DNA from 2 places in the Priestia sp. VA7 genome. Region 1 is predicted to be linked to the other one. Evidence: a T-box and tRNA genes for the amino acid it is inferred to sense, from the RefSeq annotation. Region 1 holds a T-box; the other holds one or more tRNA genes.

Region 1 (11,891 bases):
CGCTTTACTTCTATGCGCCTGATCACCATTTAGTAGGTCTAGCTCATGCTGGGTGGAAAGGAACAGTGAAAGATATTGCAGGAAATATGATTCGACGTTGGGTAGAGCAAGAAAATGTCCCGGTTGAAGATATTTACGTGGCGATTGGCCCTTCGATTGAAGATTGCTGTTATGTCGTCGATAACCGCGTCATTACACAAGTAAACGAAGTAGTTGGCCAAAATGGATATCAAGAAGTAAGTCCTGGACAATACGCGCTTAATTTAAAAAAAGTCAATAAGCTGCTGATTCAAAACGCAGGCGTATTGCCGGAACGAATTTTAACATCGTCGTATTGTACAAGCTGTGAAGATGACCTGTTCTTCTCACATCGCCGCGACCAAGGGAAAACAGGACGCATGTTTAACTTCATAGGCTTTAAGGAGGAGTAATTACATAGTGACAGCTAGCGTAAGTGAAAATCTAGAAGCAGTTCAACAAACAATTGCTGAAGCGTGTAAAAAAGTTAATCGAAATCGAGAAGATGTAGAGCTGATTGCTGTAACAAAATACGTTTCCACAAAACGAGCAGCAGAAGCAGTGGATGCCGGCATTTTACATCTCGGAGAAAACAGGGATGAAGGTCTTCTAGAAAAGTATGAATCAATCGGTGAGAAAGCGACCTGGCATTTTATCGGAAGCTTACAAACAAGAAAAGTAAAAAATGTGATTGATAAAGTTGACTATATTCATTCACTAGACCGATTATCTTTAGCAAAAGAAATTGATAAACGTGCAGAACATCGTATAAAATGTTTTGTACAAGTTAATGTTGCCGAAGAACAATCAAAGCATGGCCTTGCTGTAGAAGATGTAATTCCATTTATTCAATCTCTTGAAGCATTTGCAAATATCCAAGTGGTCGGATTGATGACCATGGCTCCTCACACAGATGAAGAGTCTACGCTTCGCAGCTGTTTTCAAGGTCTAAAAAAATTGCAGAGTCGTATACAAGAACTAAATTTGCCATATGCACCGTGTACAGAGCTATCAATGGGAATGTCAAACGATTATGCAATTGCAATTGAAGAAGGAGCAACATTCATTCGACTAGGAACCACGTTAGTTGGGAATGAACGTTAAGGAGGTGTAATTCAAGATGAGTATGAAAAATCGCTTTAGAAGTTTTTTTGCTCTTGATGACGATACTGAATATGTAGAAGAACATTACGAAGAAGAAGAGTCGGTAGAAGAGCCTGTACAGCAGTCGAGACCAGCGAAAGCTAGTCAGCAGCCGAATCAGCAGCAAAACGTGATTAGCTTGCAAAGCGTTCAAAAATCATCAAAAATGATGCTTTGTGAACCTCGCGTCTATGCCGAAGCACAAGAAATTACGGATCATTTAAAAAATCGTAAAGTCGTAGTTGTGAATTTACAGCGCATTCAACGAGATCAAGCGGTAAGAATTGTCGACTTTTTAAGTGGTACAGTTTATGCTTTAGGCGGGGACATTCAAAAAATTGGAACCGACATCTTTTTATGTACACCTGATAATGTAGACGTAAGCGGAAGCATTTCAGATATGATGGGAGAACATGATACAACAAACGTAAAGAGGTGGTAGTTTTTGGACATCGTTTTTGGGATTCTTGGACAATTGATTGGTCTTTACTCATGGGCACTGATTATTTACATTTTGATGTCTTGGGTACCCGATGTAAGGGCGTCTAAGTTTGGTCAGTTGCTTGGTAGCATTTGTGAGCCTTACTTAGAGCCTTTTCGTAAAATCATTCCGCCTATTGGCATGATTGATATTTCACCTCTTGTCGCAATCTTTTTACTACGATTTGCACAAGCAGGTGTACGTTCACTTCACAGTATGGTTGGATTTATTTAAAAAGGAATCGCTGGATTCCTTTTTTACATACCAATAGTAGGAGTAATAATATGTCTATTTATGAACATTTTAGGCAAGAAGAACATGGATTTATTGACCAGGTTCTTCAGTGGAAAGAAGATGTCCTACATCAATACAGCCCAAAGCTAACGGACTTTTTAGATCCAAGAGAGCAGCATATTGTGACGGCTATTGTCGGGACTGAAGGAGAGGTTCAAGTTTCATTTGATGGTGGACAACCGTTTGCTGAACGCAAGCGCGCGCTGCTATACCCGGATTACTATGTACCTGAAAGTGAAGATTTTCAGTTGCATATGTACGAGCTCAATTATCCTAAAAAGTTTGTGAAGATTGAACATCCTCAAGTTCTTGGTTCGGCGATGTCCTTAGGACTGCGCCGTTCAAAATTTGGCGATATTTTGGTCGCGGGAGACGATATTCAGCTCGTAGTTGCAGAGGAAATTTCTTCTTATATTGAGATGAATTTAACATCAATTGGAAAAGCCAAAGTTTCACTTTCTTCTATTCAAAGAGAGCAGCTGCATGTTGTAAAAGAAGAGCTGGTTGAACACGTTTATACAGTTTCTTCAATGAGGCTTGATGTTTTGCTGTCGACCATTCACAATTTATCAAGACAAAAAGTCCAGCCGTTTATTGCAAATGGAGCGGTAAAAGTAAATTTTAAAGTCATTGAACAGCCTTCTTTTGAATGTCATGAAGGTGATATTTTGTCACTTCGTGGTCACGGCAGAAGTCGTATCGTTTCACTTGAAGGCAAAACCAAAAAAGAAAAATGGCGAATTGTTGTAGGAAAGCAGAAATAAAGAAATCTACTAGCAGGAAATTTTAAAAATATGTCGAATAAACCATTACTAATGACGTAATGAGACAACACGGAGGTGGCCTAGATGCCTTTAACCCCTTTGGATATTCATAACAAAGAGTTTAATCGCGGATTTCGCGGATATGATGAAGATGAAGTAAATGAGTTTCTTGACCAAGTAATTAAAGACTATGAGCTGGTCATGCGTGATAAAAAGGAGTTAGAAGGAAGAGTATCTGAATTAACAGATCGTCTTGGACATTTTACTAACATCGAAGAAACGTTAAATAAATCAATTTTAATTGCTCAAGAAGCAGCGGAAGATGTGAAGCGAAACGCTGAAAAAGAAGCGAAGCTCATTATAAAAGAAGCAGAAAAAAATGCGGACCGTATTATTAATGAAGCACTGTCTAAGTCTCGTAAAATTGCGATGGACATTGAGGAGACGAAAAAGCAGTCTAAAGTATTTAGAACTCGTTTCAAAATGTTAATCGAAGCACAGCTTGAAATGTTAAACAGCGACGACTGGGATCAGTTGATGGATTATGAGATGCCAGCGCTAGAAGAAAAAATTGACTAGTCCAGACATCATCTTGACTTCTCACGTTTTGTTGTCATATAATTTGGTAACAGATGAAATTTCATATCAAACAGTACGGAGACAGGGACAGTAGCTTTTTTAGTTTGTCAAAGCGAATCGAGGATGGTGTGAGCTCGATAACAAACAAAAAAGTGAAAATCACCCTAGAGTACCATTGCTGAACTGATGATAGTAAGCAGTGGCGGTTTATTCACGTTACGAATGCAAAGAGGATTTGCGTACAGCAAATCTACTAGGGTGGTACCGCGGGAGGCCTTCTCGTCCCTTTTTGGGATGAGGAGGTCTTTTTGTTATGGTACAAAAAGATATGAAATTTACGTTTTTTTTGGAGGGTAAAACATGGAATATAAAGATACATTATTGATGCCAAAAACTGAATTTCCAATGCGTGGAAATTTACCGAACCGCGAGCCTAAAATGCAAGAACAGTGGGCTGAAATGAATATTTATGAAAAAGTACAAAAACGTACGGAAGGCCGTCCGCTATTTGTCCTGCATGATGGACCTCCATATGCGAATGGCGATATTCACATGGGACATGCATTAAATAAAATTTTAAAAGATTTTATCGTTCGCTATAAGTCGATGTCAGGCTTCTGCGCACCTTATGTACCAGGCTGGGATACACACGGTTTGCCAATTGAAACAGCTTTAACAAAAAATAAAAAAGTAAACCGCAAAGAAATGACGGTAGCTGAGTTCCGTAAGCTTTGCGAACAGTATGCTTGGGAACAAGTAAACGGCCAGCGTGAGCAGTTTAAGCGTTTAGGTGTACGCGGAGATTGGGATAATCCATATGTAACGCTTCAGCCGCAGTACGAAGCGCAGCAAATCAAAGTGTTTGGTGACATGGCGAAAAAAGGCTACATCTACAAAGGGTTAAAACCTGTGTACTGGTCCCCTTCAAGTGAATCTGCTTTAGCAGAAGCGGAAATTGAGTACTATGATAAGCGGTCAGCTTCTATTTACGTAGCGTTTAACGTAAAAGATGGTAAAGGTGTGCTTGAACAAGATGAAAAATTCATCATTTGGACGACAACACCATGGACAATGCCAGCTAACCAAGGGATTGCTGTCAATCCTGAGCTTCAGTACAGCGTAGTTGAAGCAGATGGAGCAAAATATGTAGTGGCAACTGAACTGATTGAAACAGTTGCTAAAGAAATTGAATGGGCTGACTATAAGACGCTTCGTACAGTAAAAGGTTCAGAACTTGAGCGTGTAGTAGCTGAGCATCCAATCTACAAGCGTGATTCATTAGTTGTTCTTGGCGATCACGTAACAACGGATGCTGGTACTGGGTGTGTTCATACAGCACCGGGACACGGGGAAGACGACTTTATCGTTGGTCAAAAATACGGTTTGGAAGTTCTTTGTCCAGTCGACAGTAAGGGTCATATGACGAATGAAGCACCAGGATTTGAAGGGTTATTCTATGATAAAGCGAATAAGCCGATTACAGACAAACTAGAAGAAGAAGGCGCGCTGTTAAAATTAAGTTTCATTACCCACTCATACCCACATGACTGGCGTACAAAGAAACCAACAATTTTCCGTGCAACAGCACAGTGGTTTGCGTCTATTAAAGATTTCCGTGAAGATTTATTAAAAGCAGTAGAAAAAACAAAATGGGTGCCTACTTGGGGTGAAACGCGACTTTATAACATGGTGCGTGACCGCGGCGACTGGTGTATTTCTCGCCAACGTGCATGGGGCGTTCCGATTCCGGTATTTTATGCTGAAAATGAGGAGCCAATCATTACGGACGAAACAATCGAACACGTATCAAATCTATTTAGAGAACATGGATCAAACGTATGGTTTGAGCGTGAAGCAAAAGACTTGCTTCCGGAAGGCTTTACTCATGAAGGAAGCCCAAATGGCCGCTTCACAAAAGAAACAGACATCATGGACGTATGGTTTGACTCTGGTTCTTCACATCAAGCTGTTCTTGAAGAACGTGAAGACTTACAGCGTCCGGCTGATTTGTATTTAGAAGGTTCTGACCAATACCGCGGCTGGTTTAATTCAAGTCTTTCTACAAGCGTAGCTGTAACGGGTGAAGCACCTTATAAAGGGGTACTTAGCCACGGATTTGCTTTAGACGGTGAAGGTCGCAAAATGAGTAAGTCATTAGGAAACGTTGTAATTCCAGAAAAAGTAATGAAACAACTAGGTGCAGATATTTTACGTTTATGGGTAGCTTCTGTAGATTACCAAGCTGATGTTCGTGTATCTGATAATATTTTAAAACAAGTAGCAGAAGTATATCGTAAAATCCGCAACACGTTCCGTTTCTTACTAGGAAACTTAGCGGACTTTAATCCAACAACTGATGCTGTAGCTGTTGAAGACCTTCGTGAAGTAGACCGCTACATGCTTGTGAAGTTGAACAAATTAATTGATAAAGTGAAAAAATCTTATGATTCATATGAATTCTCAAGCATTTATCACGCAGTGCATAATTTCTGTACAATTGATATGAGTTCATTCTACTTAGACTTTGCAAAAGATGTATTGTACATCGAAGCAGAAAATAATGTAGAGCGCCGCAGCATTCAAACGGTCCTTTATGAAACGTTATTATCGTTAACGAAATTAGTGTCTCCAATTCTTTCTCATACAGCAGACGAAGTATGGGTTCACATTCCAAATGTAACGGAAGAAAGCGTGCAGCTAGTTGATATGCCAGAGGTTCAAGAAATCGAAGGAGCAGATCAATTAGTAGAGAAATGGGATGCATTCATGGAGCTTCGTGATGAAGTATTAAAAGCGCTAGAACAGGCTCGTAATGAAAAAGTAATCGGTAAGTCTTTAGAAGCAAAATTAACGCTATATCCAACAGCAGATACGAAAGAACTGTTAGCATCTATTTCTGAAAATGTAGGTCAACTCTTCATCGTTTCAGATCTTGAGGTAGCAAAAGGTGAAGCACCTGCTGAAGCACAAAAATTCAGCTATGCTTCAATTGTTGTAAGTAAAGCAGAAGGTGAGAAGTGTGAGCGCTGCTGGGTTGTATCACCAACAGTTGGCGAAGATCAAGATCACCCGACTTTATGTACACGCTGTGCGGATGTTGTAAAAAATCACTACGTTCAGCAGTAATTAACAAAAACACGTCCTTTTTGGGCGTGTTTTTTGCTGTACGAAATTCCCAAATACAATGGTATAAAGCATTTAAAGCCTTAGGAAAAACTTGTGTTGTAGATTCGATGGAAAACTCGGTAAACCTAACATCATTAATACTTCATCTTATCAGCACAGGAGGCGTTTGAATGTATGAAAATTATCTTTCCATTGGACAGGAATTAGCTCTTATTAAAGAAGAATTACAAGATCGCCTATTGAGATATGCTACAGAACAATCTGGTTATATAGATGAAAAGGAACGTTACGTAATAGAAATGATTAAAGCCGATTTAAAAGATGTAGAACACGCGTTAGCAAAGCTTGACGTTGGTGCGTTCGGAATTGATGAACTAACTGGCGAAGTGATGTCTATTCATAAATTAAAAGTAATGCCGACGGCCCGCACAAATGAAGATTTATTTGTTTTATGGTGAGAAGCGAGAAAAAAAATGAATTATGTGCTAAAATGCTTTAGTATGGATTCGTTTGATTTTATTGCGGGAGGAAAACGTGTGTGTTTTATTATCTTATCGCTTTAGCTGTTATACTTATTGATCAGGTAACAAAATGGATGATTGTAAAAGAAATGTATTATGGACAAAGCATCACCGTGATTGAAAACTTTCTTTACATTACCTCTCATCGTAACAGAGGAGCCGCGTGGGGGATTTTACAAGGACAGATGTGGTTCTTTTATCTGATTACGGTGGTTGTGGTAGTCGGTTTAATAATTTATATTCAAAAGCTCAAAAAACAAGATAAATGGTTCGGTATTGCGCTAGCATTAATGTTAGGCGGCGCCATTGGAAACTTTATTGATCGAGTGGTCCGTAAAGAAGTAGTTGATTTCGTAAATACATACATCTTTACGTATGATTTTCCGATTTTTAACGTAGCTGATTCGGCACTTGTCGTCGGAGTAATCATCATGTTTATTATGACGCTGTTTGAAGGGAAAATGAAGAAGGAGCACAAAGAATGAATGTAATTGAAACAGTTATAAATGAAGAACAAGCGGGAGAACGTATTGATAAAGTACTTTCGACTGTAAATGCAGAATGGTCACGTTCACAAGTGCAGCAATGGATTAAAGAAGGTCACGCAAAAGTGAACGATAAAACCGTTAAAGGAAACTATAAATGTAAAACAGGAGACGCTATTATTATCGAAGTGCCGGAACTAGAAGAGCTTGATGTGGTAGCGGAAGAAATGGATTTAGATATTTATTATGAAGATCAAGATGTGCTTGTTGTAAATAAACCTCGCGGCATGGTTGTACATCCAGCTCCTGGTCATCATAGCGGCACGCTTGTAAACGGCCTAATGGCTCACTGTAAAGATTTATCCGGTATTAACGGCGTTATGCGCCCTGGTATCGTTCATCGAATTGATAAAGATACATCCGGTTTACTTATGGTTGCAAAAAATGATTTAGCTCATGAATCACTAGTTAGTCAGCTTGTAGCTAAAACAGTAACGCGTCGTTATAAAGCTATCGTTCACGGAGTAATTGCGCACGATCACGGTACAATTGATGCGCCAATCGGCCGAGATAAACAAGATCGTCAAAGCATGACCGTGACTGATGAAAACAGTCGTGATGCAGTGACGCACTTTACTGTATTGCAGCGTTTTAAAGATTTTTCACTAGTCGAATGTAAGCTAGAAACGGGGCGAACACACCAAATTCGCGTTCATATGAAGTATATTGGTTTTCCGCTTGCCGGGGATCCGAAGTACGGACCGAAAAAAACGCTTCCGATTGACGGACAAGCGCTTCATGCAGGTGTATTAGGCTTTATTCACCCTCGTACAAATGAATATATGGAATTTGAAGCACCGGCTCCAAAAGAGTTTAATGAGATGCTAGAGCTTATTGAAAAAAGAAGTTGACAACTGCCATAAGTGATGGCATACTTGTATTAACTTAATAAGAACCTTTAAGAACAGTCCAGAGAGGCTGAGAAGGAAACGGTGCAGAAAAGGCATATTTATAGCCTTTTTGAAGAAATATGTTTAAAACCAAATCCTCTTGCCTCAAGGCAAGAGGATTTTTTTTATGTCAACAACTTGGGGTGAAAACAGTGAACGTAAAAGCTACCGTACTTGATGAACAGGCTATACGCCGCGCTTTAACTCGAATTGCACATGAGATTATTGAAAAGAATAAAGGAATCGAAAATTGTGTGCTAGTGGGGATTAAAACGCGAGGTATTTATATCGCAAAACGTTTAGCAGAACGAATTGCACAAATTGAAGGAAATACATTGCCAGTCGGAGAACTAGACATCACGCTTTACCGAGATGATTTATCGAAAGTGACAAGCAATGATGAGCCTCTTGTAAAAGGATCAGATATTCCGACAGATATTGCAAATAAGAACGTCATCTTAGTAGATGATGTGTTATATACGGGCCGTACAGTTCGAGCAGCACTTGATGCACTGATTGATATCGGCCGACCTGAACTCATTCAGCTGGCTGTCTTAGTGGATAGAGGGCACCGCGAGCTACCGATTCGAGCAGACTATGTTGGTAAAAATGTACCGACAGCTAAAAGTGAAAAAATTGCGGTGCATTTAATGGAAGTAGACGAAAAAGACCAAGTGTCTATTTACGAAAAATAAATTATATACCCTTTTAAATGGTAGTCCCGTGAGGCTGCAAAAGGGGGGTCACTATACAAGGAAAACTATACTGCGGTATAGCGTCTTCCTTGTATGCTGAAAACCTCTTTGCCTCTGCGTAAAGAGGTTTTTTAATAGTGATAGGAGGAAAAACATATGAGTCAACAACGAGATTTTGTACTTGATATACATGATAAACCAAAAGCAGTAAATTGGTTAACATTGAGTCTACAGCATTTGTTTGCAATGTTTGGGTCGACGGTGTTAGTGCCGTTCCTAGTCGGGTTCAGCCCGGCAATTGCTTTGATTTCAAGCGGGGTAGGAACGCTTGCTTTCCTGCTCATTACAAGAGGTCAAATTCCTTCTTATCTTGGTTCATCGTTCGCGTTCATCACGCCAATCATTTTCGCTAAAGCTTCGTTTGGACCTGAAGAAACGATGGTTGGTTGTTTCTTAGCCGGACTTGTTTATGGAATCGTTGCTTTGATTATAAAAGGAACAGGAATCAATTGGATTATGAAGCTGCTTCCTCCGGTTGTAGTAGGACCAGTTATTATGGTTATAGGCTTAGGACTGGCTAATACAGCAGTAGGCATGGCTATGAACGATGCAAAAGGAAATTACAGCTTAACTTACCTGATGGTTGCGCTTGTGACACTAGCGATAACAGTTGCTTGCTCAATCTTCTTTAAAAACATTATCAGCCTGATTCCGGTACTGATGGGAATTATCGGCGGATACATCTTCGCTTATACACAAGGATTGGTAGACTTTTCAAAGGTAGTGAAAGCGGAGTGGATTGAAGTACCTCACTTCTACGTGCCGTTCGTCACATACACGCCGTCCATTTCATTAGGGATTGTGCTTATAATGGTACCTGTAGCAGTCGTAACACTCTCAGAACATATCGGCCACATTCTTGTCTTAAATAAGATTGTGGATCGAAACTATATTGAAAAGCCAGGGCTGCACAGATCGATTTTAGGAGACGGAGTAGCAACTATGCTTGCTGCGCTGATCGGCGGACCGCCAAATACAACATACGGTGAGAACATCGGAGTGTTAGCCATCACAAAGGTGCTTAGCGTATTTGTGATAGCAGGAGCAGCAGTCTTCGCGATTTTGTTCGGGTTTGTCGGCAAAATCAACGCTCTTATTTCAAGTATACCAACGCCGGTCATGGGCGGGATTTCAATTCTCTTATTCGGAATCATTGCTTCATCAGGCTTGCGCATGATGGTGGATGCAAAGGTAGACCTTGGATCAAAACGAAACCTAATGATTGCTTCGATTATCTTAGTGTTAGGAATCGGAGGAGCACACTTAGATATCTCAGAACATGTAAAGGTTGATAGCATGGCACTGTCTGCTATCATGGGAGTTCTGCTGAATCTAGTTCTGCCGAAAGAGAAGATAAAAGAAGCAGAAAACGTTCAACAAACGTCAGCACGAAAAATTTCATAGAACGCCTTTTAATTGAAATCCAGAGAGGTTTCTAAGGGTGTGTGAAAAGCGCGTTATAGACGAAGCTTGTTTTCTTACACCCTTTCTAAGTTAGAAAGGGTGTTTTTTATAAAGAAATGCGAGGAAAGCAAAAATGGAGGGAATCGATATGAAACATTTAGTGACAGTCTCAACACTAGAAACAAATGAAATTCTAGAGATTTTAGACAGCGCTGAAAACTATCGAACGAATAAACAAGGCTGGAAACCGGAAGAGAAAATGTTTGTTGCCAACTTATTTTTTGAAGCGAGCACGCGTACTCGATGCAGCTTTGAAATGGCAGAACAGCAGCTAGGATTAACAACAATTCCGTTTGAAGTAACAACTTCAAGCGTCCAAAAAGGAGAAACGCTTTATGACACGATTGAAACATTAGCTTCAATCGGCGTTCAGTCAGTTGTTATTCGCCACCCGCAAGATCGTTATTATGAAGCACTGCAGGAAAAAGTATCGATTCCCATCATTAATGCAGGAGACGGATGCGGTCAGCATCCAACTCAGTGTCTGCTTGATCTACTGACGATTCGCCAAGAGTTCGGCTCGTTTAAAGGATTAAAAGTCGCAATAGTCGGAGATTTGCGACATAGCCGCGTAGCGAGATCGAATGCTGAAATGCTGACAAAACTAGGGGCGACCGTATATTTTGCGGGACCTGAAGAATGGAAAGATGAAGAGAACAGACACGGTACATATCTTGATATCGATGAAGCAATCGAAACGGTCGATGTTGTGATGCTGCTGCGTATTCAATTTGAAAGGCATGAAGAGAACACTTCAGAGCTTGCACAGAACTACCACAGCCGCTTCGGATTGACCGTTGAACGAGAGCGGAAAATGAAATCACATAGCATTATCCTTCATCCAGCTCCTGTAAACAGAGGAGTCGAAATTGCAGATGAGCTCGTTGAATGTGAACGCTCAAGAATTTTTAAACAAATGCAAAATGGCGTGTACATTCGTATGGCAGTATTAGCAAGAGCGCTACAACCAATTGAAAGGGGACTTAATAATGACAACAATTATCAAAAATGCTACATGGTTAAATGAAGGGAAAATTGAACAAGTCGAACTGAAAATTGAAAATGGTGTAATTGCTGAAATAGCTTCACACATCGACGTAAAGAATGAAGAAGTCATTGATGCAGGCGGAAACTTCTTATCACCGGGTTTAATCGATGTCCACGTTCACTTGCGCGAGCCAGGAGGAGAAAAGAAAGAAACGATTGAAACGGGTACTCTAGCAGCGGCAAAGGGCGGTTTTACAGCAATTGCTGCAATGCCAAATACGCGTCCAGTTCCGGATACTGTTGAACAAATGGAGTGGGTAAACA
Region 2 (11,891 bases), 610 kb from region 1:
CTTTAATGTATTCTTGTACTAACTGTTCGGTCGTTGCAATCACACTACGTCCCCCCGTTCATCTTTTTTTCTTAAGTCTGTAACTAACTTATTATAAACTTTCAGTTCAAAAAAATCTAGCATCGCGATTCACGAGAAAAAATTAATTTCGCTTGTCTAAATTATGCCTTTTCATTAAATGAATCAAAAATCTTTATGATCTATTCAGTACTCTTTAGACCTCGAGAGCGTTATTTTTATCATACCCTTTTCTATAACCTTTAACTTTCTTTAATTTTCCACTCCTTTTCTCTCTTAGCTTCATGAATACCCCAAATACTCCTAATATGAATCGTGTTTTTTTGAATTTTTAACACATACTACAAAAGCACAATAAATTTTTAAGGGGGAGCTTCATGACACTTTCAAAACAAGAAATCAGTCAGTTAAAACAAAATTTACAGCAGCAGAAGGCTGATATTCAATCGCACTTTGATCAAAATGATCATTTTGGTCTAACTCGAAGCGACGCTCACGATGCTGTAGGAGAACTTTCAAGCTACGATAACCACCCTGGTGACACAGCCACGGAAACATACGAGCGTGAAAAAGACCTTGCATTAAATGAACATGCAAAACAAGAGCTACATGAAATAGAAGAAGCACTTCAGGCAATCGCTCACAGCACGTATGGAACGTGCAAAGTATGTGGAGCAGATATCTCGTTTGAAAGACTTCAGGCTGTACCAACTACTTTATACTGTAGAGAACATAGCCCATCGCAGGATATTCCAAAGCACAGACCTGTAGAAGAAAATGTTCTCCATCACCCATTTGGTCAATACGACTATGACGATACCGAAACAACAGGATATGACGCAGAAGATTCTTGGCAAGACGTTGCGCGTTACGGGACGTCTGAATCTCCTTCTGATTTTATAGAAGATACGTCTAACTATAGTGAAACCTATATTGAGGCAGATGAAGCTATTGGATACGTTGAAGATTATGAAAACTTTGCCGCTACCGATTTATATGGACAGCCTCTTCCTATTTACCCTTCAAAAGAGCATGAGCGATATGAAAATGCACTGGATGAAGAAGGTACGATGACCATATTTGGAGATTTACCGGCCTATGAGAAAGATCCATACACTGAAAAGGAGTAGTTCTTCATACTACTCTTTTTTCTATTTTTTGTAGGAGCTATAGGAGATGATATCGAATAAATAGGAGATTAGAATTAATAATGAGGTGAAAATGATGAATGCACATGAAATTGATTATAAATTGTATGGAGATGACATGCAGTTTGTTGAAATTGAATTAGATCCTTCAGAAAGTGTTATAGCAGAAGCTGGAGGAATGATGATGATGGAAGATGATATTGAGATGGAAACCATTTTTGGTGACGGTTCTTCTTCCACCAGCAGCGGGCTGTTTAATAAACTAAAAGGAGCTGGGAAACGCGTATTAACTGGTGAAAGTTTATTTATGACGGTATATACAAATAACGGATATCACAAACGAAAAGTATCCTTCGCTTCACCTTTTCCAGGCAAGATTATTCCTGTCGATTTAGAGCAGCTCGATCATAAAATCATTTGTCAAAAGAGCTCCTTTTTATGCGCTGCCAAAGGCGTATCCGTTGGCATTGATTTTCAAAAAAAACTAGGAACGGGCTTCTTTGGCGGTGAAGGTTTTATTATGCAAAAATTAGAAGGTAATGGCTTGGCATTTTTGCATGCAGGCGGAACCATTCATAAAAGACAGCTGCAGCCGGGTGAACGCCTTCGAGTGGATACTGGATGTTTAGTGGCCATGACCCGTGATGTAAACTACAATATCGAATATGTAGGGAAAATTAAAACAGCTCTGTTTGGAGGGGAAGGCATGTTTTTTGCTACTCTGTCAGGACCGGGAACAGTTTGGATTCAATCTCTTCCTTTTAGCCGACTAGCCGATCGCGTTTTATCAAGTGCAGTTTCGCCAACGGGAGGTAAAGGTGAAGGCAGTATCCTTGGTTCTTTAGGTGATTTCTTAAACGGTGACAACAGATAAAATAAAAAAGGTGTAGTCTTTGACTACACCTTTTCTATTTATTGATTTAATAAATTTTTAGTGGAATGAATTCCCCAAATATCAGATGCATATTCCTCAATCGTTCGATCACTAGAAAAAAAGCCGGAGTGTGCAATGTTCGTCGCACTCATTTGAAGCCATTTATTTTCATTTCTATAAGCTTCGTTTACTTTTTGCTGTGCCGTAACGTATGAGTCAAAGTCACGGAGTACATAGTATTCATCATTTTGCATTAATAATGAATCATATATAGGCTCGAATAAGTCATATGTGTCAGGCAGGAAGCCGTTTGTAAGCTGCTCGAGCACTTGTCGAATACGCTTATCATGATGGTAATAATCATAGGCACGGTATCCTCCATTTTGCTGATAGCTCAACACTTCTTCGGCTTTTAATCCAAAAATAAAGACATTATCTTTTCCTACTGCCTCGCTAATTTCGACGTTCGCTCCGTCCATCGTGCCAAGAGTTAACGCTCCGTTCATCATGAATTTCATATTTCCCGTTCCCGAAGCTTCTTTGCTGGCGGTTGAAATCTGTTCACTGACATCCGCCGCAGGAAAGATATACTCAGCAAGTGACACACGATAGTTTTCTAAAAAAACGACTTTTAAAAACGGTGATGTTTGTGGATCATTATTGACAACATCAGCTACAGAGTTAATTAGCTTGATGACTTTTTTTGCATAATAATAGCCGGGAGAAGCTTTCGCACCAAAAATAAATGTACGAGGAACGATTTGAAAATTAGGGTCTTCTTTTAATCGATTGTACAAATACATAATGTGCAGCACATTTAAAAGCTGCCTTTTGTAAGCATGAAGCCTTTTAACCTGTACATCAAAAATAGAATTAGAATCTATTTTAATTCCCGTTTGCTCTTGAATAATATCCGCAAGCAGCTTTTTACGCTGTTGTTTTACTGTTTTTAGTCCTTGTAAAAAACTTGGATCTTCCACGTACTCTTGGAGCTTTATAAGAGAATGCGGCTGTTTAATCCATTTATCTCCTATCACCTCGGTAATAAGGGAGGAAAGCTGCGGGTTAGCTTTTAACAACCAGCGCCGGTGGGTAATTCCGTTCGTTTTATTGTTAAATTTAGCAGGATAAAACTGATAAAAATCTTTCATTTCTCGTTCTTTTAAAATATCAGTATGAATCTTTGCCACACCGTTTACTTTATAACTTCCCACAATTGCTAAATGAGCCATCTTTACTAACCCGTGCGCTAAAATAGCCATATTTTCAATCCGTTGCCAGTCGCCTGGATATGATTCCCATAATTCTTTACAAAAGCGCTCATTAATTTCTTCAATAATCATATACACGCGTGGAAGCAAGGGTTGAAATAAATCAATTGGCCATTTCTCAAGGGCTTCAGAAAGAGTGGTATGATTTGTGTATGATATGGTATTGGACGTAATATGCCATGCATCTTCCCATTCCATTTTTTCTTCATCCAGTAAAATTCTCATTAGCTCAGGAATCGCAAGTACAGGATGAGTATCGTTAATATGAATGGCTACTTTTTCGTGAAAGTTTGTAAGTGTTTGATAGGTATTTCGATGTGCTCTGATAATACTTTGTAAGCTAGCTGACACAAGAAAATATTGCTGTTTCAATCTTAATATTTTACCATCTTCATGTGTATCATCTGGATATAAAAATTCTGATACAGCCTCTGTTTGACGCTTATACTCCATCACATCTTTATGTACTGGAAATGATGAAGGCTCCGCATTCCAAAGGCGAAGTGTATTAACTGTATCTGTTTTATACCCGATAACCGGGATGTCATAAGGAACAGCAGAGACGGGTTCTCCTTTTACATGACGAAAAGAGAATTTTTCATCTTCCTGTACCATTTCAACTTCGCCCCAAAAGTTCACTTCTATGGCTTGATCTAATTTGCGTACTTCCCATGAATTCCCATGCCTTAACCACTGTTCTGGGAGCTCAATTTGAAAGCCGTTTACAATCTTTTGATCAAACAAACCGTGTTTATAGCGAATCCCATAACCGTGGCCAGGAAGATTAAGTGAAGCAAGAGAATCTAAAAAACAAGCAGCAAGCCTGCCTAATCCGCCGTTTCCTAATCCTGCGTCTACTTCTATCTCTTCAATATTTTCAAGTGAAATATTCAGATCACTTAATCCTTCTTTTACAACTTCCCGAATTCCTAAGTTCAACAGATTTTGACCCAATAGTCTGCCTAGTAAAAATTCGATAGAAAGATAATACACTTGCTTTGTATGTGAAGACCTATGAATTTCATTGGTTGAAATCCAATCGCTGCTAATATACTCTCGCACCATATTTCCTAATGTATGATAGTGATCTTGAACAGTAGATTCTTTAAAGCTCTTTCCATATGTCATTTCCAGCTTTTTTAAAAAAGCCTCTTGAAAGCTTTTTTTATCAGAGAACAATCTGCTCACCCTTTCACGATGGAGTAGATGTCAAATTTGAATACAATTGATTATATTTAAATGCCGATTGCCCCCAGCTATAATCCTGACTCATAGCATCCATCATTAATTTTTTCCATACATCTTTCTGGTGATAAAATGAAACAGCTCTTTCTAACGTATGAAGCATGTCATGAGCATTATAATTCTTAAAAGAGAAGCCATTTCCCTCTCCGCTATATTCATTATAAGCTTTGACCGTGTCATTCAGGCCGCCCGTTTCACGCACGACTGGAATGGTTCCATATTTTAAGGCTATTAATTGTCCGAGTCCGCAAGGCTCAAAACGGGAAGGCATTAAAAATAAATCCGTACCGGCATAAACTTTATGAGCAAGTTCTTCATTAAAACCAATAATAGCTTTTACTTGTTGCGGGTACGTATCTTCCATCTCACGGAAAAACTGCTCAAACTCGTGTTCTCCAGTGCCTAAAATAACAATTTGGGCTCCTAAGTTAACCGTCTCATGGAAAACGTGCTTAACTAAATCCAATCCCTTCTGCTGAGTTAACCTTGTAACCATCGAAATAATTGGAACATCCTTATTTTCTTCTAATTCAAGATAGCGCTGGAGCTCTTTTTTATTTTTATATTTCCCTTCAATCTTTTCTACCGAATAAGGATAAGATATAAGCTGATCTGCGTCTGGGCTATAAGCTTCTTCATCGATTCCATTTACAATCCCAATTAAATCTTGATTTCGCTGACGCAATAATCCATCTAAACTTTCTCCGTAATATGGCATTTGAATTTCATCTCGATATGTAGGACTTACCGTGGTAATTTTATCAGCTGATACAAGCGCAGCTTTCATAAAATTAATATTCCCATAAAACTCGAGCTGGCTTGTAGTAAAATAATATTCATTTAAATTTAATAACTCATATAAATTGCTCTTAGGGAAGATTCCTTGGAATTGCAAGTTATGAATCGTAAAGACCGTCTGAATATGATCATACATATCATAATTAGCACGAAGTAAAAATGGAATCATAGCCGTATGCCAGTCGTGACAATGAATAATATCAGGCTCATTCTCTAAAAACGGGATAGCTTCAAGCACGGCTCTGCTGAAAAAAGCAAATCGTTCAGCGTCATCGTAGTGCCCATATAAGCTATCTCTTTTAAAATAATATTCATTATCAATGAAAATATATTTAACGCCATCCATCGTTAACGATTCAATTCCGCAGTACTGTCTTCTCCACCCAACCTGTACATGAATAACTTTTTCAAGCACCATTTCATCTTGATAATGTTGAGGAATCGTTCCGTACTTTGGCATGACTACACACACGTTCGTTCCTAACTTTTTTAATTCTTTAGGCAGGGCACCAGCTACGTCTGCTAATCCTCCTGTTTTAATAAAAGGTACACATTCTGATACAGCAAATAATACATTCACGACTTCATCAACGCTCCTTGAGTTGTTCCTTTAGCAATGACTCTAGGTAATCCTGACTCACCTAGCAACGTTTCATTACTTCCTATTTTCACATCTTTGTCTAAAACAACATTTTCTAATACACTATTTTCTAAAATAACGCCTTTTTGCATCACAATGCTATTCTTAACGACCGTACCTTTTCCAATTTTAACGCCTCGGAAGATAATACTATTTTCCACATGCCCTTCAATCACGCACCCGTTTGCAATCATTGAATTTTTCACAACCGCTTTTTTTGCGTAACGAGTAGGCGGTTCATCTTTTACTTTAGTGAAAACAGGACGTTCGTTGATAAATAACTGCTTCCAGACATCTGGAGATAAAATTTCCATACTTGTTTTATAGTAGGCATCTAAGCTAGAAATCTCAGCCGTATATCCATGGTGCTCATACTTTTCTACACGATGAGATTGTGCCATATATCGAACCATTTCTTTAATCGTATAAAAATCATGGGATTCATTTTGCAAAATATTAACTAGAATAGATTTATTAATAATATACATATTAAGCGATTTATCACCCTGCTTCATTTCAGTAATATCTGCATTTGAAGCAATATGACGTTGCAACACGTGCTCAAAGTCAACTGTACATATCGTATAACTATTCGCAATTAATACGTATTCCTGCTTACTTCTTAAGAAATAATCAATATGATAACGGAACTGCGTGAATAGTGATGGACTTTCTAAGTGTAAATCACTTGTCATAGGAGGGAAGATAAACAATCCATCTCGCTTCCGATCCAAATCCCACTCTTTTCCTGAACCTATATGATCCATCAATGCGCGATAGCGATCACGAGGAAAAATGGCAACGCTCGAAATTCCAGAGTTTACCATATTAGAAAGCGTAAAATCGATTAATCGATAGCGTCCTGCAAAAGGAATGGCAGCAATCGATCTATAAAAGGTTAAAGGCTGCAGCGCTGTTGTGTTTGTACAAGCATCAATAATACCAAGCATTTGATTATTCAATGTCGTTCATCCTCTCTGTTCGTTAAATGCATTTAGCAACTGATTCAATCAATTCTTGAGTAACAAGAATTACTTCTTCGCTTCCTTTGGTCGGTCGAATAATAGTACCGTCTGGAACTTCAATGTCCGATGGAACAATTGCGTTTTCAATATATACGTTAGAGCCTATCTTTGCAGTAGGCATGACAACCGTTTTCTTAACCTCAGAACCTGAGCCGATTTGTACACCTGGAAATAACACGGACTGCTCTACGTTTCCTTCGACAACGCACCCTTCATTTACTAATGACTCCACCACGCAGGCGTTTGGCGCGATATATTGAGGAGGCTGATTAGGGTTAACAGAGTATACTTTCCATGAAGAGTCAAATAAATTAAGCTCGTCTTTATCACATAACAAATCCATATTCGCTTCCCACAAGCTTTTTACAGTTCCTACATCTTTCCAATAACCTTGAAATGGGTATGCAATTAGCTTTTTCTTTTCATCTAGTAAAAGCGGAATAACATCTTTACCAAAATCATGGCTTGAATATGGATTGCGTGCATCCATTTCTAAATATTCTTTTAAAATACTCCATTTAAAAATATAAATTCCCATGGAAGCTAGATTATTTTTAGGACGCTGTGGTTTTTCATCGAACTCCATTACGTCTAGGTCACTATTGGTATTTAAAATACCAAAACGGCTCGCTTCTTCCCAAGGTACTTCAATAACAGAAATCGTTACGTCTGCTTCTTTGTTTATATGATAATCAAGCATATTTTCATAGTTCATTTTATAAATGTGATCACCTGATAGAATCAGTACATACTCAGGATCATATTGTGTCAAATAGTTTAAATTTTCATAAATAGCACTAGCCGTGCCTTTATACCACTTTACTCCATCTGATTCCGCGTATGGAGGCAATACCGTGACGCCACCATTCCGTCGGTCCAAATCCCAAGCGCTTCCAATTCCAATGTATGAATTGAGAACTAGCGGTTGATATTGAGTTAATACACCTACTGTCTCAATACCTGAATTTGTACAATTACTTAAAGCAAAATCAATAATTCGATACTTACCACCAAATGGTACAGCTGGCTTTGCTAGATTTTTTGTAAGCGAACTGAGCCGACTACCTTTTCCTCCTGCCAATAACATCGCTACGCATTTCTTTTTTAACATGTTGTTTTCTCTCCCCTCGTTTTCTCTTTGCTCGTAGTATACTAATGCCAAACGGCGGAATATTCATTTCAATGCAAAAAGGTTGACCGTGAAACGATTCATCCACTGATTTTAATGCCTTTTTATTTACAATGCCTGAACCGCCGTACACTTCGTCATCACTGTTAATAACTTCAATGTACTCTGTCTCAACTGGAACTCCAACTTTGTAAGAATGATATGGATGCTCAGAAAAATTGCTAACAACTATAAAAATCTCCTGATTTTCTTTTGACTTACGAATAAAAGAGAAGATTTGTTGATGATGGTTGTTAACATCAATCCATTCGAATCCATCTGGATTATGGTCTAATTCATATAAAGGCTTGCTTCTCTTATAAATCTTGATGAGATCCTTCATATATCCGTTAAGATTGCGATGCATATCAAAGTCATAAAGCATCCAATCCAACTCCTCTAAATCTTTCCACTCATCAAATTGGCCAAACTCTCCGCCCATAAATAAAAGCTTTTTTCCCGGGTGTGCAAAGAAGTATCCATATAGCAGTCGAAGCTGTGCAAACTTGCGCCAGTAATCACCTGGCATCTTATTAAGTAATGATTTTTTCCCATGTACGACTTCATCATGAGAAAGCGGCAAAATAAAATTTTCGTTAAACGCATACATTAGTGAAAAGGTCATTTTATCGTGAAGATAGGGACGTCTTTCCACGCCAGCTTCCATGTATGTTAAAACGTCATTCATCCATCCCATATTCCATTTATAATTAAAGCCTAAACCGCCCTCATACGTAGGTGCTGTAACAAGCGGCCAGTCCGTTGAATCTTCTGCCATCATTAATACCGTTTCATCAGATTCAAAAACAGCTTCATTCAACTTTTTCAAGAAGCTGACAGCTCCATCATTCACTGCTTTTCCAGAAGAATTTTGCCAATAAAGCATATTAGCTACAGCATCTACTCGAAATCCATCTATATGGAAGTACTCCAACCAAAACAAAGCATTCGAAATCAGAAAACTTTGTACTTCAGGCTTTCCTAAATCGAAATTAGCTGTTCCCCAAACGTAGTTTTCACGATCGGATTCTTGTTTGTATTCATAAGTAGGTTCTCCATCGAACATATACAGACCATGTTCATCCTTACAAAAGTGCCCGGGTACCCAATCTAAAAGAACTCCTATATTGTTTTGATGACACTCATCTATAAAGTTCATCAACTCTTTAGGTGTACCGTATCGACTGGTGGCGGAATAGTATCCAGTTCCTTGATATCCCCAGGATCGGTCGAGCGGATGCTCAATGACTGGTAATAACTCAATATGTGTAAAACCTTGTTCAGCAATATAAGGAATAAGCTCCTGTGCTAATTCACTGTATGTATAAAGGCTGCCATCTTCATGAGTCCTCCAAGACCCTGCATGCAGCTCGTAAATACACAGCGGTCTTTCATATATATTTTGCTGTTTTTTCTTTCTACGCCAATATTGGTCGTTCCATTTGTACCCATCCAATGAGTAAACAATAGACGCAGTGTTTGGGCGCACTTCGCTGAAGAAAGCGTATGGATCTGCTTTTAATTTTTTTTGATTGCTTTGTGTGATGATTTCATATTTATAAATAGTCCCTTGTTCTAATTCAGGGATAAATGTCATCCAAATACCTTCTTCATTAACTTTGACCATGGAATGTTGAAAACCGTTCCATTTATTAAAATCACCTACAACGCTTACGCCCTTTGCATGAGGTGCCCACACGCAAAATCGTACGCCTTCAATCCCTTCTACCGTTACCTGATGCGCACCGAAAATAGAGTAACTGCGAAATAAGTTTCCTTCGTGATACAAATGAACATCAAATTCAGTAGGCTGAACCGCTAGATTCACTTTTGCCACCCCTTTAACTTCAAACATAATATACGCACATAATATACGCTTCTTACCACTCATTCCCTTTTACAGTAAAAACATAAACCTTTTCTACAAATATAATAGAATAAAAGTTCTTTTAAATAACTCTTTATCCCATACTCTTCATACTTTATTACTTTATGAATAATTCCATATGACATAGGGAAAATCCTGCTTAAAACTTACTTTTTATTCTGAAAATTCATGGTAATTATTCCTAACTATTATTTCTGTTTACTTAATCTTTAAAAAAGCGCAAATAAAAAAGGTTTGCATATATGCAAACCTTTTTGAGATGACCCGTACGGGATTCGAACCCGTGTTACCGCCGTGAAAGGGCGGTGTCTTAACCGCTTGACCAACGGGCCATATTTAAATTTAAAACGACTGGCGGAGAAGGAGGGATTTGAACCCTCGCGCCGCTTACACGACCTACACCCTTAGCAGGGGCGCCTCTTCAGCCACTTGAGTACTTCTCCGTATGGCTCCACAGGTAGGACTCGAACCTACGACCGATCGGTTAACAGCCGATAGCTCTACCACTGAGCTACTGTGGAATATGGTGGGCCTAAGTGGACTCGAACCACCGACCTCACGCTTATCAGGCGTGCGCTCTAACCAGCTGAGCTATAGGCCCATTTTTGGAGCGGGTGATGAGAATCGAACTCACGACATCAGCTTGGAAGGCTGAGGTTTTACCACTAAACTACACCCGCGTTACTTAAGATGGGGCGACTGATGGGAATCGAACCCACGAATGCCGGAACCACAATCCGGTGCGTTAACCACTTCGCCACAATCGCCGTCTTAAAATGGTGGCTCGGGACGGAATCGAACCGCCGACACAAGGATTTTCAGTCCTTTGCTCTACCAACTGAGCTACCGAGCCAAACAAAATGGCGGTCCCGACGGGAATCGAACCCGCGATCTCCTGCGTGACAGGCAGGCATGTTAACCGCTACACCACGGGACCACTTTGGTTGCGGGGACAGGATTTGAACCTGCGACCTTCGGGTTATGAGCCCGACGAGCTACCGAACTGCTCCACCCCGCGATGATATGAATATGATATAAATAAATGGCGGAGGAAGAGGGATTCGAACCCCCGCGGGCTTTAACACCCCTGTCGGTTTTCAAGACCGATCCCTTCAGCCGGACTTGGGTATTCCTCCGTATATTTATAACAAATGTAACTTATATGGTAGCGGCGGAGGGAGTCGAACCCACGACCTCACGGGTATGAACCGTACGCTCTAGCCAGCTGAGCTACACCGCCATATTATTCGTTACAATTATTTAATTTAATTGGTGGAGCCTAGCGGGATCGAACCGCTGACCTCCTGCGTGCAAGGCAGGCGCTCTCCCAGCTGAGCTAAGGCCCCATAAATGGTCGGGAAGACAGGATTCGAACCTGCGACCCCTTGGTCCCAAACCAAGTGCTCTACCAAGCTGAGCTACTTCCCGTTTATGGCGCGCCCGAGAGGAGTCGAACCCCTAACCTTTTGATCCGTAGTCAAACGCTCTATCCAATTGAGCTACGGGCGCTTATTAAAATGGTGCCGAGGGCCGGACTTGAACCGGCACGGTAGTCACCTACCGCAGGATTTTAAGTCCTGTGTGTCTGCCAATTCCACCACCCCGGCAGGACTTATATATGTGGAGCGGAAGACGAGGTTCGAACTCGCGACCCCCACCTTGGCAAGGTGGTGTTCTACCACTGAACTACTTCCGCACATATATGAAATTAATGAAAGATGCGGGTGAAGGGACTTGAACCCCCACGTCGTAAGACACTAGATCCTAAGTCTAGCGCGTCTGCCAATTCCGCCACACCCGCGTGTGAATATAAATG

Evidence for each region. A T-box is a leader RNA that pairs with one kind of tRNA and senses whether it is charged. The one in region 1 lies ahead of ileS (isoleucine--tRNA ligase), so its partner is inferred to be a tRNA-Ile.
Region 2: it has a tRNA-Ile gene. The T-box ahead of ileS (isoleucine--tRNA ligase) is inferred to sense a tRNA for this amino acid. The anticodon was not compared.

Annotation. Positions count from the first base shown of each region.
Region 1 is NZ_JBVQPN010000001.1:614,767-626,657, forward strand. Features, by position in the region: gene pgeF (peptidoglycan editing factor PgeF) at 1-431, shown strand, start outside; gene AC0C45_RS03280 (YggS family pyridoxal phosphate-dependent enzyme) at 439-1,122, shown strand; gene AC0C45_RS03285 (cell division protein SepF) at 1,139-1,603, shown strand; gene AC0C45_RS03290 (YggT family protein) at 1,607-1,876, shown strand; gene AC0C45_RS03295 (YlmH family RNA-binding protein) at 1,927-2,700, shown strand; gene AC0C45_RS03300 (DivIVA domain-containing protein) at 2,785-3,279, shown strand; T-box leader at 3,349-3,569, shown strand; gene ileS (isoleucine--tRNA ligase) at 3,640-6,405, shown strand; gene AC0C45_RS03310 (conjugal transfer protein TraR) at 6,576-6,863, shown strand; gene lspA (signal peptidase II) at 6,944-7,411, shown strand; gene AC0C45_RS03320 (RluA family pseudouridine synthase) at 7,408-8,322, shown strand; gene pyrR (bifunctional pyr operon transcriptional regulator/uracil phosphoribosyltransferase PyrR) at 8,514-9,056, shown strand; gene AC0C45_RS03330 (uracil-xanthine permease family protein) at 9,213-10,520, shown strand; gene AC0C45_RS03335 (aspartate carbamoyltransferase catalytic subunit) at 10,669-11,607, shown strand; gene AC0C45_RS03340 (dihydroorotase) at 11,570-11,891, shown strand, end outside.
Region 2 is NZ_JBVQPN010000001.1:663-12,553, reverse strand. Features, by position in the region: gene AC0C45_RS00150 (isochorismate synthase) at 1-43, opposite strand, end outside; gene AC0C45_RS00145 (TraR/DksA C4-type zinc finger protein) at 396-1,148, shown strand; gene AC0C45_RS00140 (TIGR00266 family protein) at 1,243-2,040, shown strand; gene AC0C45_RS00135 (glycogen/starch/alpha-glucan phosphorylase) at 2,079-4,490, opposite strand; gene glgA (glycogen synthase GlgA) at 4,504-5,934, opposite strand; gene AC0C45_RS00125 (glucose-1-phosphate adenylyltransferase family protein) at 5,931-6,956, opposite strand; gene AC0C45_RS00120 (glucose-1-phosphate adenylyltransferase) at 6,979-8,130, opposite strand; gene glgB (1,4-alpha-glucan branching enzyme) at 8,081-10,042, opposite strand; tRNA gene AC0C45_RS00110 (tRNA-Glu) at 10,336-10,407, opposite strand; tRNA gene AC0C45_RS00105 (tRNA-Ser) at 10,428-10,518, opposite strand; tRNA gene AC0C45_RS00100 (tRNA-Asn) at 10,522-10,596, opposite strand; tRNA gene AC0C45_RS00095 (tRNA-Ile) at 10,600-10,676, opposite strand; tRNA gene AC0C45_RS00090 (tRNA-Gly) at 10,682-10,755, opposite strand; tRNA gene AC0C45_RS00085 (tRNA-His) at 10,767-10,842, opposite strand; tRNA gene AC0C45_RS00080 (tRNA-Phe) at 10,853-10,928, opposite strand; tRNA gene AC0C45_RS00075 (tRNA-Asp) at 10,937-11,012, opposite strand; tRNA gene AC0C45_RS00070 (tRNA-Met) at 11,017-11,093, opposite strand; tRNA gene AC0C45_RS00065 (tRNA-Ser) at 11,119-11,211, opposite strand; tRNA gene AC0C45_RS00060 (tRNA-Met) at 11,239-11,315, opposite strand; tRNA gene AC0C45_RS00055 (tRNA-Ala) at 11,346-11,421, opposite strand; tRNA gene AC0C45_RS00050 (tRNA-Pro) at 11,427-11,503, opposite strand; tRNA gene AC0C45_RS00045 (tRNA-Arg) at 11,508-11,584, opposite strand; tRNA gene AC0C45_RS00040 (tRNA-Leu) at 11,594-11,682, opposite strand; tRNA gene AC0C45_RS00035 (tRNA-Gly) at 11,697-11,771, opposite strand; tRNA gene AC0C45_RS00030 (tRNA-Leu) at 11,795-11,876, opposite strand; tRNA gene AC0C45_RS00025 (tRNA-Lys) at 11,890-11,891, opposite strand, start outside.